Prochlorococcus marinus XMU1406: one gene and its partner. Each later gene encodes a partner of the first gene's protein in a complex. Links are inferred from orthologs where the notes say so. Each region holds a gene or a part of one and is shown on either strand. Other genes may lie near its edges.

Region 1 (7,314 bases):
TTTTCCTAAACAAATTCCCCCTGAAGACCATAATTTACTTGAAGCTGTGGATTCATAAGGTGCAACAAAGCTTTTGAGCATTTGACTTGCACAAGTTGTTGCAACTCCTTTAGTGCAAATATTATCCTTTATTGCTATTGGCATCCCAGCAAGAGGAGGAAGTTTTTCTTTATTTTGAATTAATTTATCGATGTTTTCTGCTTGCGCGATAGCATTATCTTTTGTAGTACAAATATATGAGTTAATTTCAGGATCTTTATGATCGATTTTGTTAAAAATATCATTAACTAATTCCTTAACAGAAGCATTATTTCTAATAATTTCTTTTCTTAAAGAATTAAAATTCATTACTTAAAATTAAAGCTATCAAACAGTTAGTGGTTCTTCTTTTTTGCAACGAACCAAACTATGTTTAATATTTTTAGACCCTTCATCAGATAGATCTTTAATAAAAGATGTAATATTTTCTTTTAAACTACGTTTAGTAATAAATGGGCCGAACCAGTAAGTTCCACGAGGTTGATCTGTCTCAATTTTAGCCCACCAAGCTAATCCGAGTTTGTTGCCAAATTTTCTTATCAAATTTTATTGGTCATTTAGACCATACAATTCTTGTTAAATTCTATACAATTTTGTAGTGAAAATTCAATAAATTTTTATTAATCATATAAATATATTGAAATAACAACATTTTAGAGGGCTTAAATAACAATGATTATTAACAATTATAATTATTTACTTGTCAAGTGAAATAGTGAAATTGCTGCCGCCACAGAGGCATTTAAGCTAGAAGTCTTACCTTTAAGAGGAATGTTTAAAAGAAAATCGCATTTTTTTTGAGTAAGCAAAGAAATGCCTTTATCTTCAGAGCCAACAATAACTACCAAGGGTGCTTTTTCTTGAAAATTGGAAATAGATAATTGACCATCGCCAGATAAGCCAACAACAAGAAAACCATATTTCTTAAGCTCCTCAAGAGCTCTATTTAAGTTAACAACTCTACTTACTTGCAAGTGTTCTAAAGCTCCTGCAGCTACCTTAGCGACTGTTCCCGTTAATCCAGCAGATCTTCTCTGGGGAATGATGATTCCCTTGCAGTCAAATGCTTCAGCAGATCTTATAATCGCACCAACATTATGTGGATCAGTTATACCGTCTAATGCAAGTATTATGGGATTTGCACAGTTGTGTTTAGAAAAATCGATTAATTGCTCTAGGGATATTGTTTTAGCGCATGCTAACTGCAATGCGACACCTTGATGTGAAGCACCATTAGTCATTTGCGAAAGCCTATTCCAAGAAACTTCTTCAATTAGGACTCCTTTCGATTTAAGGTCCTTCAGCAAAATATAAAACTTGTCTGATGAAAAGATTTCCGAAGTACACCAAATCCTATTAATCGCTCTTTCACTATTAAGAGCCTCATAAACTGAATGTTTACCCCATATCCAATCATCAAAATTTCTCTTACTAGTAAACTCTTGATGATTGTCAGAATTTTTTTTAGAAAATTCTGTATTAGATTTAAATATTGGCTTTGTCCTTTTTAAAGAGGAAAAAGTATTGTTAGTTTTATTTAAATTTTCAACATTATTGTTATTAGCAGAATTTTTCGAAAATCTTTCATTTTTTTCCGAACGATTTGTTTTTTTTGAAGAATAACCAAGAACTGAATTTTTTTTGTAATCTTTATTATTTTTTCCGGGAAATTTTTTTTTAGAGGAGTTTTTCATAGATTCAATTAATTTTTTATTCTAAATATTCAAATAGTTTTGATAATCTTTGAGGATCTTTTAAAAATAACCAACCAATGAGAGTTTCAAAACCAGTTGCTCTGGAGTAAATAGTAGGGTCTGCAGACTTTGGATATCTCTTTGTTTTATTTCTAGCACGCCTAATTAGATCTATTTCATTTGAATTTAATAAATGCTCAATTTGACTAAGTGATTTTGATTGAGATTTTGCTTTTACTTCGTTTACTACAGATAAATGTAGATCTTTAGATTTTAAAGGGAAATGAACATGTCTAAGTCTCTGGTGAAGCTCCCATACCGAATCTCCAAGCCAAGCAAGTTGAATAACACCTATATCCTCGGGAGATCCATATGGAACCAAATTTTGAATCCAATAATTCAATTTTTTAAATAATTTAATGCATCTTCAAGGTTTGACTTCAAGTTAAGGAAATCCCCTAATCGAACAAGTTTAATTGTTTGGGCCACTCTCGAATTACCAACGACAGAGAAGCCAAGTTTCGACTTTTTGCATTCTTTAGCTGTCTGAACAAGAGCTCCAAGACCCGAGGAATCTAAAAAATCTATTTTTGTAAGGTCTATAACGAATGGATGCTCATTTTTTAAGTTATTAGTAACAAAAGTCTTAAATTGTTTTTCTGAGAAAGCATCAAGTTGGCCTTTAAAAGTAAAAACAATAATATTTGTTTTAAACTCAAGGTTTCCTCTTAAAGAAACGGTTAACTTCTGAAAATCTTCTATGATTTAATACCTCCAAAAAATTTATGTATCAAATGTAATTATCAAATCAAAAGAAAACAATATGTCAACATCTTTCTAACATTAGAGAAACAAATTTTTTAAATAAATAATCCGAATCATGTGGCCCAGGTCCTGCTTCAGGATGATATTGCACACTAAATATTGGTTTATTATTAACTTCTAGGCCAGCCACAGTATTATCATTAAGGTTGTAATGGGTTATTCTAACTAAGTCTTTTGAGATTGAATTAGGATCAATAGCAAAACCATGATTCTGACTAGTTATCTCAATTTTATTATTTTCACCACAAGGGTGATTTAAACCACGATGTCCAAAAGGGAGTTTATAAGTTGAACCTCCTAATGCTAATCCAAATATTTGGTGGCCAAGGCAAATTCCAAACATAGGAATCTCACCATATTCAATAAGCGATCTTGCTAAGTCTATACCTTCAGAAACAGCAGCAGGATCGCCAGGACCATTTGAGAAAAAAATACCATCTGGCTTGTGAGAGAGAACATCTTTTAGAGAAGATCGAGATGGCAAAACCAAAACTTCACAACCATGGGATACAAGTCTATTTAGAATTGAATTTTTAATTCCAAAATCAATAGCTACTATTTTTAATTTTTTAGAGGATTCAGCATATCTTTTTCTTACATCAAAATTTGTTTGTGTATGATCTTGCCATAAATAATATTGCTTTGTTGAAACTACTTTTGATAAATTTAACCCCTCCATTTTTGGTGTATCATGAATTATCTTTAAACAACTTTCTACAGATTTATCTTTAGAGGTAATAACTCCATTCATAGAGCCACTAGATCTTAAAATTTTAACGAGCGCCCTTGTATCAATTCCATGAAGACCTATGATGTTTTTTTCTACTAACCATTGATTAAAATTCTTTTTTGATCTCCAATTGCCATTATTAGATGAAAAATTTCTGACAATTATACCTTTAACATGAATATTAGATTCTGAATCTTCAAAATTAATACCAGTATTTCCAATCTCAGGATAAGTGAATGTTAATATCTGTCCGTAATAACTTGGATCAGTAATAACTTCTTGATATCCAGTCATGCCCGTATTAAAGACTATTTCACCAATAGCCGTACCTGAAGCACCAAAATAAAATCCAGGGAATACAATTCCATTGCTTAAAACTAATTTTGCATTTTTCTTAAATGGATTAATCATCAATTTAAAATTAATTAATTCGCGGACAAATAATTTTTTAATAGTAAAAACTTTTTCCAAGGATCTCCTTGATTAATCGAAAATAAAGCCTTATGAAATCCTTCTATTAAATCATCCTCAATTCCTGCTACCCAAAGCACTAAGGCAGCGTTCAAAGCAACAACATCGATATGAGATTTTTGTCCAGAACCATTTAGAACAGACTTTAATATTTCCTCGTTAGATTCAAGATCAGAAACCGCAAGCTTTTCGTTAGCAATATTTTCATGGTTAAAATCTGAAATATTTATTTCTGAAAAACGTAATTCACCATTTTCAACAAATACTAATTTATTTTCTCCTTGAAGCGAAGCTTCATCAAGGCCACCAGAACCATGAACGACTATTGCTCTATTCATACCCATTTTTAAAAGAGCGCTGCCCATAGGTTTTAAAAGATCCTCAGAAGCAACACCTAAAACTTGCGCATTGGGTCTTAAAGGATTTACTAATGGTCCAAGTAGATTAAATACTGTCCTTATTCCAAGGGTCTTTCTTAATGGGGCAAGTTTTATTAAAGATTTATGCCAAACAGGTGCAAACAAAAAAGTTATTCCAATTTCACTTACAGCTGTGATTACTTTTTCTAATGAACAATTTAAATTCAACCCAAGATTCATCAAAACATCAGCAGAGCCAACTTTACCACTAGCACTTTTATTTCCGTGTTTTGCAATTTTTACCCCACAAGATGCCGCTACAAATGCTACTGCTGTTGAAATATTAAATGTATTAGCTCCATCTCCTCCTGTTCCACAAGTATCTACCAGATACAAATTTGGTCTTTCTACTGGCAATTCGCAAACATTTAAAAGTTCCTCAGCCATAGAACTTAGTTCGACACCTGTAGAGCTCTTAGCTCTCAAAGCACTCAAAAAAGCTCCTGTTTCAACATCTGAAATTTCATCATTAAGCCATCTTTGCATTAAAGATCTAGAAGTTAAATCGTCAAGGTTCCTACCCTCTAACAAATTATTTAGAATTTCAGCGTTTGAGAGATTAGAAAACATTTATTTATTGAAAAAAATTAACCAGATAAAATTCAATTTGAGGTATCAAAACCTGAGCCAACTAAATCTTTAGTTGTATTAGAAGGCCTGAAGCTTTTTGACCAAATATTTTTTGTTTTTGAAAAAAGTTCATTTTTAGTTATTTTCCAAAAATTTAAAATTTTTTCAATATCGTTTTTAATTTCAATTTCTCCAGGGAAATTGGTATAACGATTTATCAATCTAGCTAGGTTTATATAGTCAAGATCTTCTGGCATTTTTTTAGTGATAAGGGAATCTATAATGTTTTTGTCGGTTTCATGTAATGGATGAGTTTGTTCGTTACCCATAGATAAATACTGAATCATTTATAAAATTAGCTCACATATTCCAAAATGAAACATTATCTTAATCATATCGGCAAAATAAAATGAAAAATTTGAAGATAAAAATTATATTTAAATACCTAAGACCATACAAAAAAGAATTTTTATATGGAGCTTTGGCTCTCTTGGTAGTAAATATATTAAGTGTTGTAATACCATTGGAAGTAAAAAAGATTATTGACCAATTACAAAATGGATTCTCATCTGATTTTGTTATTTCTAAATCATTGTGGTTAATATTTTTAGCAACTTGTATGGGTTTAATAAGACTATTTTCTAGACAGATTGTTTTCGGTATTGGTAGAAAAGTAGAGGTAAATCTTCGTCAAAAACTTTTTGACCATCTACTTAGCCAAGATCCAGAATGGATCCAAAAAAAAGGTAGTGGAGACATTATTAGTAGAGCAACAAGCGATGTTGAAAACATAAGAAGACTTTTAGGTTTTACTGTTTTAAGCTTGTGCAACATTGTCTTAGCTTATTCATTCACTATTCCTGCAATGTTTTCGATTAATAAAACATTAACAATATCAGCTTTAATGATATTTCCATTAATCCTTGGAATTGTAAGTCTATTCGGCGGCAGAATGGTTAATCAAAGAAAAGCTCAACAAGAATCATTATCCAAACTTAGCGATTTAATACAAGAAGATCTTTCGGGCATAAGCGCGATCAAAATTTATGCCCAAGAGGATTCTGAGATAAAAGAATTTAACTCGTATAACAATGCCTATCGAAATTCAGCGATAAAACTTGCAAGAACAGCGAGTACCCTATTCCCATTGTTGCAAGGTATTTCCTCAATTTCTTTATTGATTTTATTATCATTAGGAACTTTTCAACTAGAGAGTGGATTTATTTCGATAGGAGGTTTAGTAGCATTAATTCTTTACGTAGAAAGACTTGTCTTTCCTACAGCTTTATTAGGTTTCACCTTAAATACTTTTCAACTCGGTCAAGTAAGTTTAGATCGTGTGGAAGAAATCTTTCAGAACAATCCAAATATTGTAGATAGAGCAGATACTAAATTTTTAAAAAGAAAGGTTAGAGGATTGTTAGAAGCAAAAAGTTTAACGATAAAATATCCAGGGTCAAAATTTAATTCATTAAATGGTCTTAATTTTAAAATTTATCCTGGAGAACTTATTGCAATAGTTGGCCCAGTAGGTTGTGGTAAGACAACCCTCGCAAAATCTCTAGGAAGAACTATTGAAATTCCAGACAATCAATTATTTTTAGATGAGCTTGATGTAAAAACATTAAAATTAAGTGATCTTAGAAAAAATATTTCAATTGTTCCTCAAGAAGCATTCCTATTTACTTCTACAATCTCAGAAAATCTTAGTTTTGGAGAACCTAAAGCTTCTAATTTTTTAGTTAAAGAAAGCGCTACAAAAGCTGGATTGATTGGTGATATAAATAGTTTTCCTCAAAAATTTAAAACTATTGTTGGTGAAAGAGGTATTACATTAAGTGGTGGACAAAGGCAAAGAACTGCACTGGGAAGAGCACTACTTGTTAATTCTCCTATTGTTGTTCTTGATGATGCTTTAGCAAGCGTAGATAATAAAACAGCAGCAAGAATAATAGATGAAATAAGTGATAGAAGTAATAAGACAATCATAATGATTAGTCACCAACTTTCTGTTGCAGCTACTTGTGATAGGGTTTTAGTAATGAATAAAGGAGAAATAGTACAAGAAGGGAAACATAGAGATTTAGTTAAAGAGAAAGGGCTATATAAACAACTTTGGGAAAGAGAACTAGCTACCAGAATTGTTAAGAGCTAGAAGAAATTTTTTTTCTTATAATTAATACATTTAAATTATGTTTAAATTCCTTAGAAAGATCATGAATAATGAGGATGTAAATTTCACTAATGATTCTTATTCATTACATAGAATATTAAAAACAGATATTAAAAAAGAACCTAATATCCAAGAAGATGAAATAATTTTTGGATGTGGTTGTTTCTGGGGAGCTGAAAAATGTTTTTGGAAGCTTCCTGGAGTTGTAACAACTTCTGTAGGTTATGCTGGTGGGCAAAAAAACAATCCCACTTATTATGAAGTATGTTCCGGTTTAACTGGTCATTCAGAAGTTGTAAGAGTTATATGGGATAAAAGAGAAATAGATATAAGTGATTTATTAAAAATGTTTTGGGAATGTCATGACCCTACTCAAAAAAACAGGCAAGGTAA
Region 2 (8,129 bases), 130 kb from region 1 along the record:
TCTCCAAGAAAATTATATTAATATAAATTGAGTTGAATAGGCGAATTATTCAAAAATTAATTCATTTTTTAGAAATATAACTTTATCTCCTTTATTTAATTTTCTTCCTCTCCTAGTTTCTATTACACCATTAACCCTAACAGAACCGGATTTAATAAAAACTTTTGCTTCTCCACCAGAAGAGACCAAATTTTTCCATTTTAAGAATTGATCCAATTTCATTATTTTATATAAGGAAAGATATTGGTAAAGTAGTATAAATAATTAAATATATAATATCTTGAGACTAATCCCACCATTAAGACCGTATTTAAATAGGTTTTTAAAGGGTTTTATATGCATGCTTATATATGTAGCTTGTTGGCCTTTGTTAGCTTATTTAGCTGGAAACTTAATTCCAGCAATTGGATCTGGTGATCTCTCAAAAGTCTCTAACATAATAATTAAGTCTTTATTTGTATTTTTAGTTCAAAAAACTGCTCAATTTGGACAAGATGTATTCATAGCAAAACCATCTTTAGAAATTAGTGAAGTAATGAGAGGAAATTTATTTAGCAAAATTCAAAAAATAAAGATGAATTCTGTTGAACAAATTTCAGCCGGAGACATAACATATAGATTAACAGAAGATGCAGATAGGGTAAGCGAAGTTATTTATAAAACAGCTCAGGATACTATTCCGTGTACCTTACAATTAATAGCGGTTATAGTGTATATGTTTTATTTAGATTGGTCACTAACATTATCAACTTTTGTTCTAGCACCATTGATTATTCTTTCAGTTAATAGTTTTGGAAGAAGAGTTTTATTCGCATCTGAAAAAAGTCAAGAATCAACAAGTAATTTAGCTGGCTTAATAGGTGAATCTATAAATGGGATGTCGACGATAAGGGCTTTTGCTGCAGAAAATTGGATTGAGAAAAGATTTTATAAAAGATTAAGTGCAAATAAAAAAGCAAAATATAAAACACTAAAATTACTTGCATTTCAACATCCAGTTGTAGGTTTTGTTGAAGCATTTGGAATATTAGCAATATTAGGCTTAGGCGCCGCAAGAATCAATCTAGGCCTTCTAACAAGCGAAGAATTTAGTAGTTTCTTTGCTGCAATATTGATGCTTATTGATCCAATAAGCCATGTAAGTACAAATTTTAATGACTATAAACAGGCAGAAGCCTCAATAAAAAGGTTGAAAAACATAAATCTAGAACCAATTGAAGATGATAGAGAAAATTTAAAAAAGATATCCAATATAGAAGGCAAAATTAGTTTCAAAAAAGTTAATTTCGCTTACAAAATAGAAAATCAAGTTCTTAAAAATATAAATTTAGAAATAAAAAAAGGGGAAGTCACAGCTTTCGTTGGAGCTTCTGGGGCTGGTAAAAGTACAATGTTGGCTTTGATATTAAAATTTATAACTCCAAATAATGGAGAAATTTTTATTGATGATAAAAATCTTAAGTTATTAAATACAAAAGATATTAGAAAAAAGATTGCATTAGTACAACAACAGCCTTTTTTGTTTTCAGGAAAAATTATTGATGTAATTAGAATGGGCAGAAATTTTACAAAAGAAGAAGTTATAGAATCAGCAAGAAAAGCTAACGCTCATAACTTCATTCAAAAGCTTCCTGAAAAATATGAAACTAAGATAACTGAAAGAGGATCAAATTTCTCAGGTGGTCAAATACAGAGGATAGCAATTGCAAGAGCTATACTTGGGAACCCATCAATTCTTCTTTTAGATGAGGCGACAAGTGCGTTAGATGCAGAATCAGAATCTGAGGTCCAAGAAAGTCTTAATAGAGCCATGAAGGATAGAACAGTTATTGTAATTGCTCATAGATTAGCCACTACTCAAGAGGCAAATAAAATAGTTGTATTTGATAAAGGCGAAATTATTGAAGTTGGGAAACATATTGATTTAATAAATAAATCTGGAATTTATAAAGAATTATGTGAAAAACAATTGATTAAAAAATTATAACTCTATTTTAATTATTAAAAAGGTATTTCCATGAGCGAAAACACAAATGATTCTGCAAATCCAGTTTTAACCTTTGAAGGGAAAAAATATTATATTAATGAACTTTCTAATGAAATAAAAGAATCTATAAAAGTTTTACAAATAGCAGAGACACAACTTAAGATGCACCAAGATACTATCAATTTAATTTCAATTAGCCGAAACTCTTTGGTTAATCAATTAAGAGAAAAACTAAAAAACTTAGAGTAAAATTTCAATAATTATGGATTTCTTGTAGAGAGTAAGAATCAATCTTATTATATTGCAAAGCTTTTATTGCTTTAATGGCGGCCTTTGCTCCAGGAATAGTTGTAAAAGTTGGAATATTATATTCTAGAGCAGCACGTCTTAAATAAACGTCATCATGAAGAGCCTGTGAGCCAATTGGAGTATTAATAACTAATTGAACAAGTCCCGAACGAATTAGGTCCTCAATATTTGGCCTGCCTTCATGAACTTTTAGCACTTCTTCAACCTGAATGCCTAAACTCACCAAATATGCAGCTGTACCTTTTGTTGCGATTATTTTAAATCCTAAAATCAACAGCTCTCTAGCTACATCCTCAAGATTTTTTTTATCTAAATCATTTGTAGACAAAAAAGCTACTCCTTCTGAGGGGACACCATTTCCTGCAGCCAATTCGGACTTAGCATAAGCAATTCCAAAATCTTTAGCTAAACCCATCACTTCTCCAGTAGATCTCATTTCGGGGCCAAGTAATGTATCAGATCCAGGAAATCTTTTGAAAGGTAAAACAGCCTCTTTTACAGCCTGATATTTTGGGGAAAATTCTTGGGTGAAATTAACATCTTCTAATGTAAAACCTTGCATTAACTGGGTAGCTAATTTTGCAACTGGTTTACCTATTGCTTTTGAAACAAACGGGACTGTCCTAGATGCTCTTGGATTTGCTTCAAGAATAAATAATTTATTTTCTTCTTTATTTGTATTTGTTACTGCAAATTGCAAATTAATTAAACCAACAACATTTAATCTTTGTGCAATTAATTTGGTCCAGTTCCTTACATTTTCTATTGTGGATGTTGAAAGAGAAATGGATGGCAAACAACATGCAGAATCACCTGAATGAATTCCTGCCGGCTCCACATGTTCCATCAGACCAGCAATTACAACCGAACCCTCTGAATCGCATAAAGCATCAACATCTATCTCTATAGCATTATTCAAATATTGATCAAGAAGGATTGGATGATCAGGGGAAACCCTAACTGCTTCAGAGATGTATCTCGATAATTCATTCTCATCTTTAACAATTTCCATTGCCCTTCCTCCTAAAACATAAGAAGGTCTTACAACCATGGGGAATCCTATATCTTTTGCAACTATTTCTGCTTCATTTTGATTACGGGCAATACCGTTTAAAGGTTGTCTAATACTTAGTTCTTCAAGTATTTTTGTAAATTCCTCTCTATCTTCTGCTAAATCGATAGACATTGGAGAAGTCCCAAGAATTTTTGATCCAGTTCTGACCCCATCTTTAGATTTAAGCCATTCAAATAAAGGTAATGATAATTTCAGTGGGGTTTGACCTCCAAATTGAACAATCAAACCATATGGATTTTCAGCTTCTATAATGTTAATAACGTCTTCCAAAGTTACAGGCTCAAAATATAGAATATCGCTAGTGTCATAATCTGTTGATACAGTTTCAGGGTTACTATTAACCATTATTGTTTTATAACCATTTGTAGAGGCTTGATATGATGCATGACAACAACAGTAATCAAATTCTATTCCCTGACCAATTCTATTAGGACCTCCTCCCAGAATCATAATTTTTTTTGATTTACTATTTTCTAAAATCTCGCTATCAAAAACTTGAGAATTAAAATTAATGAAAGATTCTTCGTAAGTTGAATAATGATAAGGAGTTGAGGATGAGAATTCCGCTGAACAAGTATCAACAGTTTTATAAATTGGTATAATATTAAGTTTTTTTCTAAATCTTCTCACTTCAAAAAACTCAGAATTAGTTAATTTTGCTATCTGTTGATCTGAAAAGCCTAATTGCTTAGCATGTAACATCAAATCCCTATCTAGATCATAAAGTTCCTTTTCTTTCAAAAAATCATTTTCAAAATTAAAAATATTACGTAATTTTTCGATAAACCATGAATCTATATTAGTAGCTTCTTGAATATATGAATTAGTTTTCCCAAGCTGCATAGCTTTTTTAACTAGGAGAATTCTTTCAGAAGTAGGCTTTCTTAAACTATTTTTAATGTGACTCTCGTTTTTAAATTCATCTAGTGAATCACATTCCCATCCAAAAAGACCTACTTCTAATGACCTTAATGCTTTCTGAAATGATTCTTCAAAAGAGCGACCTATTGCCATTGACTCACCAACGGATTTCATTGCAGTGCTTAATGTATTTGAAGAGCCTTTAAACTTTTCAAAGGCAAATCTTGGAATCTTAGTAACTACGTAATCAATTGATGGTTCAAAACATGCAGGTGTTTTTTTTGTAATGTCATTAATAATCTCATCAAGTGTATAACCAACAGATAATAAAGCTGCAATCTTAGCTATTGGGAATCCAGTTGCTTTACTTGCCAAAGCAGAGGATCTACTCACACGGGGGTTCATTTCTATAACAATTACTTCTCCATTAGATGGATTTATTGCAAATTGAATATTACTTCCTCCTGTTTCAACTCCTACTTCTCTAATTATTTTCAATGACAAATCCCTCAATCTCTGATATTCCTTATCTGTTAAAGTCTGAGCAGGAGCTACAGTAATCGAATCTCCAGTGTGGACACCCATTGGGTCCAAATTTTCAATACTGCAAACTATTACTACATTGTCAGCAGTATCTCTCATCACCTCTAGTTCAAACTCCTTCCATCCAATAAGTGATTTTTCAATCAATATTTGATTGCTTGGACTTTCCTCTAAGCCTGATTTAGACAACTCGACAAATTCTTCAAGGTTAAAAGCAATTCCACCTCCTACACCACCTAATGTAAATGCAGGTCTTATTATAAGAGGATAGGAACTAATTTTTTTTGATACCTCTATAGCTTCACCCAGGTTAGATGCAATCCCAGATGGGCAAACATTTACATTTATTTTCTCCATCGATTCTTTAAACAATTTTCTATCTTCAGCTTTATTAATAGCTCTTAAATCAGCACCAATTAATTCAATATTATTATGTTTTAAAAAATCTGATTCTGATAATTTAACCGCAAGATTCAAAGCGGTTTGACCTCCCATAGTGGGAAGAATCGCATCAGGTTTTTCTTTTAAAATGATCTGAGAAACAATATCAGGCGTCAATGGTTCAATATAAGTTTTATTTGCAATATCAGGATCAGTCATTATTGATGCTGGATTAGAATTTATCAAGATAATTTCATAACCAGCATTTCTTAAAGCTTTGCAAGCTTGAGTGCCAGAGTAATCAAATTCGCAAGCTTGTCCTATAACAATCGGGCCCGAACCAAGAATAAGAATTTTTTTTAGATCACCTCTTTGAGGCATAATTTAAAACCTTTGTTTATCACATGCTACTTATAAATGATCAGATGTTAATCAAGTTACTTGAAAAGCAACATTTGTTTCTATAGTATTGAAAGAAATTAATTTTTTATGAGCGAACTTCAGCGACTTAAAAGTTTGTTGCCTCCAGAAAATGAAAGTTGGGTATTTGTTGAAGCTGCTGCTGCTATAGACCCGCCTTTAATAACACTTGAGGAAATTGGTCGTGATGAAGTAGAAATCCAAATAGATTTAGATGAATGGGATAATTTTGCAATTGACCACAGAAACTTATTATTTTGGCACGAGGTGGGGAAAATCCAAAATGATACAATCCCAAGAGATGGATGGGAAATGGCAGCTCTTGCGATAGGTCTCGGTGGGGCAATTGGGGAGTTATGGGTACAAGATGGTCTGCTTCTATTACTTGCACTAGGTTTGTCAAGTTTTGCAGGATATAGATTATATATAAAAAATAATTCTGAAAAAAAACTTCAAGATGCTATTTTTGCAGATGAAAGAGCTATAGATCTTGCTTGTAGATTTGGATACAGCATTCCAAATGCCTATAAAAGTCTAGGAGGAGCATTAAAGGAATTAATAGAAAAAACTCGAAAAAAGAAAAAAAGGAGTTTCTTTGAGGATAGACTAGAGGCATTAAGAAAAAGTGCAGAAAAGGCTAGATCAGAATTATCTCAGCAAGAAGGTTCAGAAAAATCAGTATCAAGTGAAAATGTTTATGGACAATAAAAGTTTAGTATTAATGGCAGCTAAAGCATGTGATGATAAAAAGGCAAAAGATATAAAACTTATAAAAATAGACAAAGTTTCATTTATAAGTGAATGGATATTAATAGCAGAAGGATTGTCTGATGTACAGGTTAGATCTATAAGTAACTCAGTAGAAGGAGAGCTGAGAGAGAAGGCTAAAATTGAACCGATAAGAAAAGAAGGGATTAACGAGGCGAAATGGGCTTTGCTTGATTATGGTGATCTGATTGTAAATATATTTCAACCAGAAATAAGAAAATATTATGACCTTGAATCATTCTGGAGTAATGGAGATAATCTTACATTTCCATAATTATTATTTTATGAACGAGTTTAAATGCCCTGTCCCTAAAGAGCAACAACCAACAAATGAATTCATAGAACTATCAAAGTCTAGAATTTTTTCTTGGCCAAAAACAAAAAAATCACTAATTATTATATTAATTAAATTTTGGCTAGTTGCTTTTGCTCTATTTCTTGTTATTTCTTCAGGAAGTGTATATTTCAAATCATCCATATTAAGATATAGCTTGTTAAGTTTTTTCAGCAGTTTATCAATACCTCTATTAATTTCTATACGGTTATATTTGGGTTGGAATCATGTATTTAAGAGATTAACATCGGAAAAAGTTGAATACGAAGAATCCGGTTGGTATGACGGTCAAATATGGAAAAAGCCATTAGTTTTGAAAGAAAAAGAATCTCTTATTGCCTCAATTGAGGTAAAGCCAATTTTAAAAAATTTAATTCAAATTTTTTCTATTATTTTGGTTTTAGCATTATCGGGCATTTTGCTTTTTCAATATATCAATTTCTAAATGAGTTCTAATTTCAAAAACCTCTACACTTCGAATAATCCTCCTTTACAAGCAACCTTAATGAGAGGATCAAATATTGAGTCAATCCATAAAATTCATGCAGTTATTACTGACAAAAAAGGAAGGGTTTTAATGTGTGCAGGGAATCCAGAATATAAAAGTTTCATAAGGTCAGCATTAAAACCTTTTCAGGCAATACCTTTTGTTAGTAGTGGGGCCGTATCAAAAATCAATAATGAATCAAAATCAATTGCGTTAGCATGTGGATCACATAGTGGATCAAAACTTCATTCGAGGGAAGCCTTCAAAATTTTATGGGAATATGACATTGACATTAATAATCTGAAATGTCCAAAATTAAAGACAAGTCCATTAGAACATAATTGTTCAGGTAAACATGCTGCTTTTTTAGCTACATGCAAAAAAATGAACTGGCCATTAGATAGTTACTTAAAGGGAGATCATCCACTACAAATTGAAATATTCAGAATTGTATCTGAATTACTTGGAATCCCTTTATCTGAAATAAACGCAGAACGTGATGATTGTGGTGCCCCAACTCTTTATTTGAAACTATTAGAAATGTCCAGATTATATTCACTTCTAAGTAGTTCCGAAACTGCTGAATTAGAACAAATAAGTAGAGCTATGACAATAAACCCAATAATGATAAGTGACATAAATAAATTTGATACAGAAATAATCAGAGCTTCTCATGGAAAAGTCATAGGTAAAGGTGGCGCAGAGGGAATACAGTGTCTATGTAAGGTAAATGAAGGGATAGGGTTAGCTTTAAAAGTAGAAGACGGCTCAAGAAGAGCCAAACATGCTGTTAGTCTTCACTTACTAAAACAGCTAGAGTGGATATCTGACTTAAGAATTCAAGACATTGAAGAAAAGGTGTTTAACTTTCCTGAAGGGGTACGACTTGAAGTTAAAGGTAAATTAAAATTCCAAGAATCCTAAAAAAACAGAAAAATAACCCTTTCAGATGTATGCTATGTAT

The links.
Region 2: the proteins of carA (region 1) and carB are in contact, whole or in part, in a solved structure (PDB 1KEE), measured with the Escherichia coli proteins. The link is inferred for Prochlorococcus marinus XMU1406 from one-to-one orthologs.

What each region holds. Positions count from the first base shown.
Region 1 is NZ_JAAORG010000001.1:753,682-760,995, reverse strand. The notes cover bases 1,630-4,621. They hold carA (glutamine-hydrolyzing carbamoyl-phosphate synthase small subunit), read right to left. Parts: upstream 3,700-4,621; coding sequence 2,560-3,699; downstream 1,630-2,559. Other genes in these bases: trpD (anthranilate phosphoribosyltransferase), read right to left, coding at 3,714-4,621; HA149_RS04395 (STAS domain-containing protein), read right to left, coding at 2,133-2,495; HA149_RS04400 (Mini-ribonuclease 3), read right to left, coding at 1,750-2,136; rlmB (23S rRNA (guanosine(2251)-2'-O)-methyltransferase RlmB), read right to left, coding at 1,630-1,733. In the rest of the region: Asp-tRNA(Asn)/Glu-tRNA(Gln) amidotransferase subunit GatA, read right to left, coding at 1-348; HA149_RS04410 (DUF1816 domain-containing protein), read right to left, coding at 367-582; more of rlmB, read right to left, coding at 732-1,629; more of trpD, read right to left, coding at 4,622-4,748; HA149_RS04380 (DUF3288 family protein), read right to left, coding at 4,781-5,077; HA149_RS04375 (ABC transporter ATP-binding protein), read left to right, coding at 5,158-6,903; peptide-methionine (S)-S-oxide reductase MsrA, read left to right, coding at 6,941-7,314. UniProt on the Escherichia coli protein: Small subunit of the glutamine-dependent carbamoyl phosphate synthetase (CPSase).
Region 2 is NZ_JAAORG010000001.1:880,405-888,533, forward strand. The notes cover bases 2,041-5,847. They hold carB (carbamoyl-phosphate synthase large subunit), read right to left. Parts: upstream 5,538-5,847; coding sequence 2,241-5,537; downstream 2,041-2,240. Other genes in these bases: HA149_RS05060 (DUF6447 family protein), read left to right, coding at 2,041-2,236; HA149_RS05070 (DUF3318 domain-containing protein), read left to right, coding at 5,646-5,847. In the rest of the region: HA149_RS05050 (RNA-binding S4 domain-containing protein), read right to left, coding at 46-222; HA149_RS05055 (ABC transporter ATP-binding protein), read left to right, coding at 341-1,987; more of HA149_RS05060, read left to right, coding at 2,018-2,040; more of HA149_RS05070, read left to right, coding at 5,848-6,284; rsfS (ribosome silencing factor), read left to right, coding at 6,274-6,618; HA149_RS05080 (CGLD27 family protein), read left to right, coding at 6,629-7,123; HA149_RS05085 (asparaginase), read left to right, coding at 7,124-8,089. UniProt on the Escherichia coli protein: Large subunit of the glutamine-dependent carbamoyl phosphate synthetase (CPSase).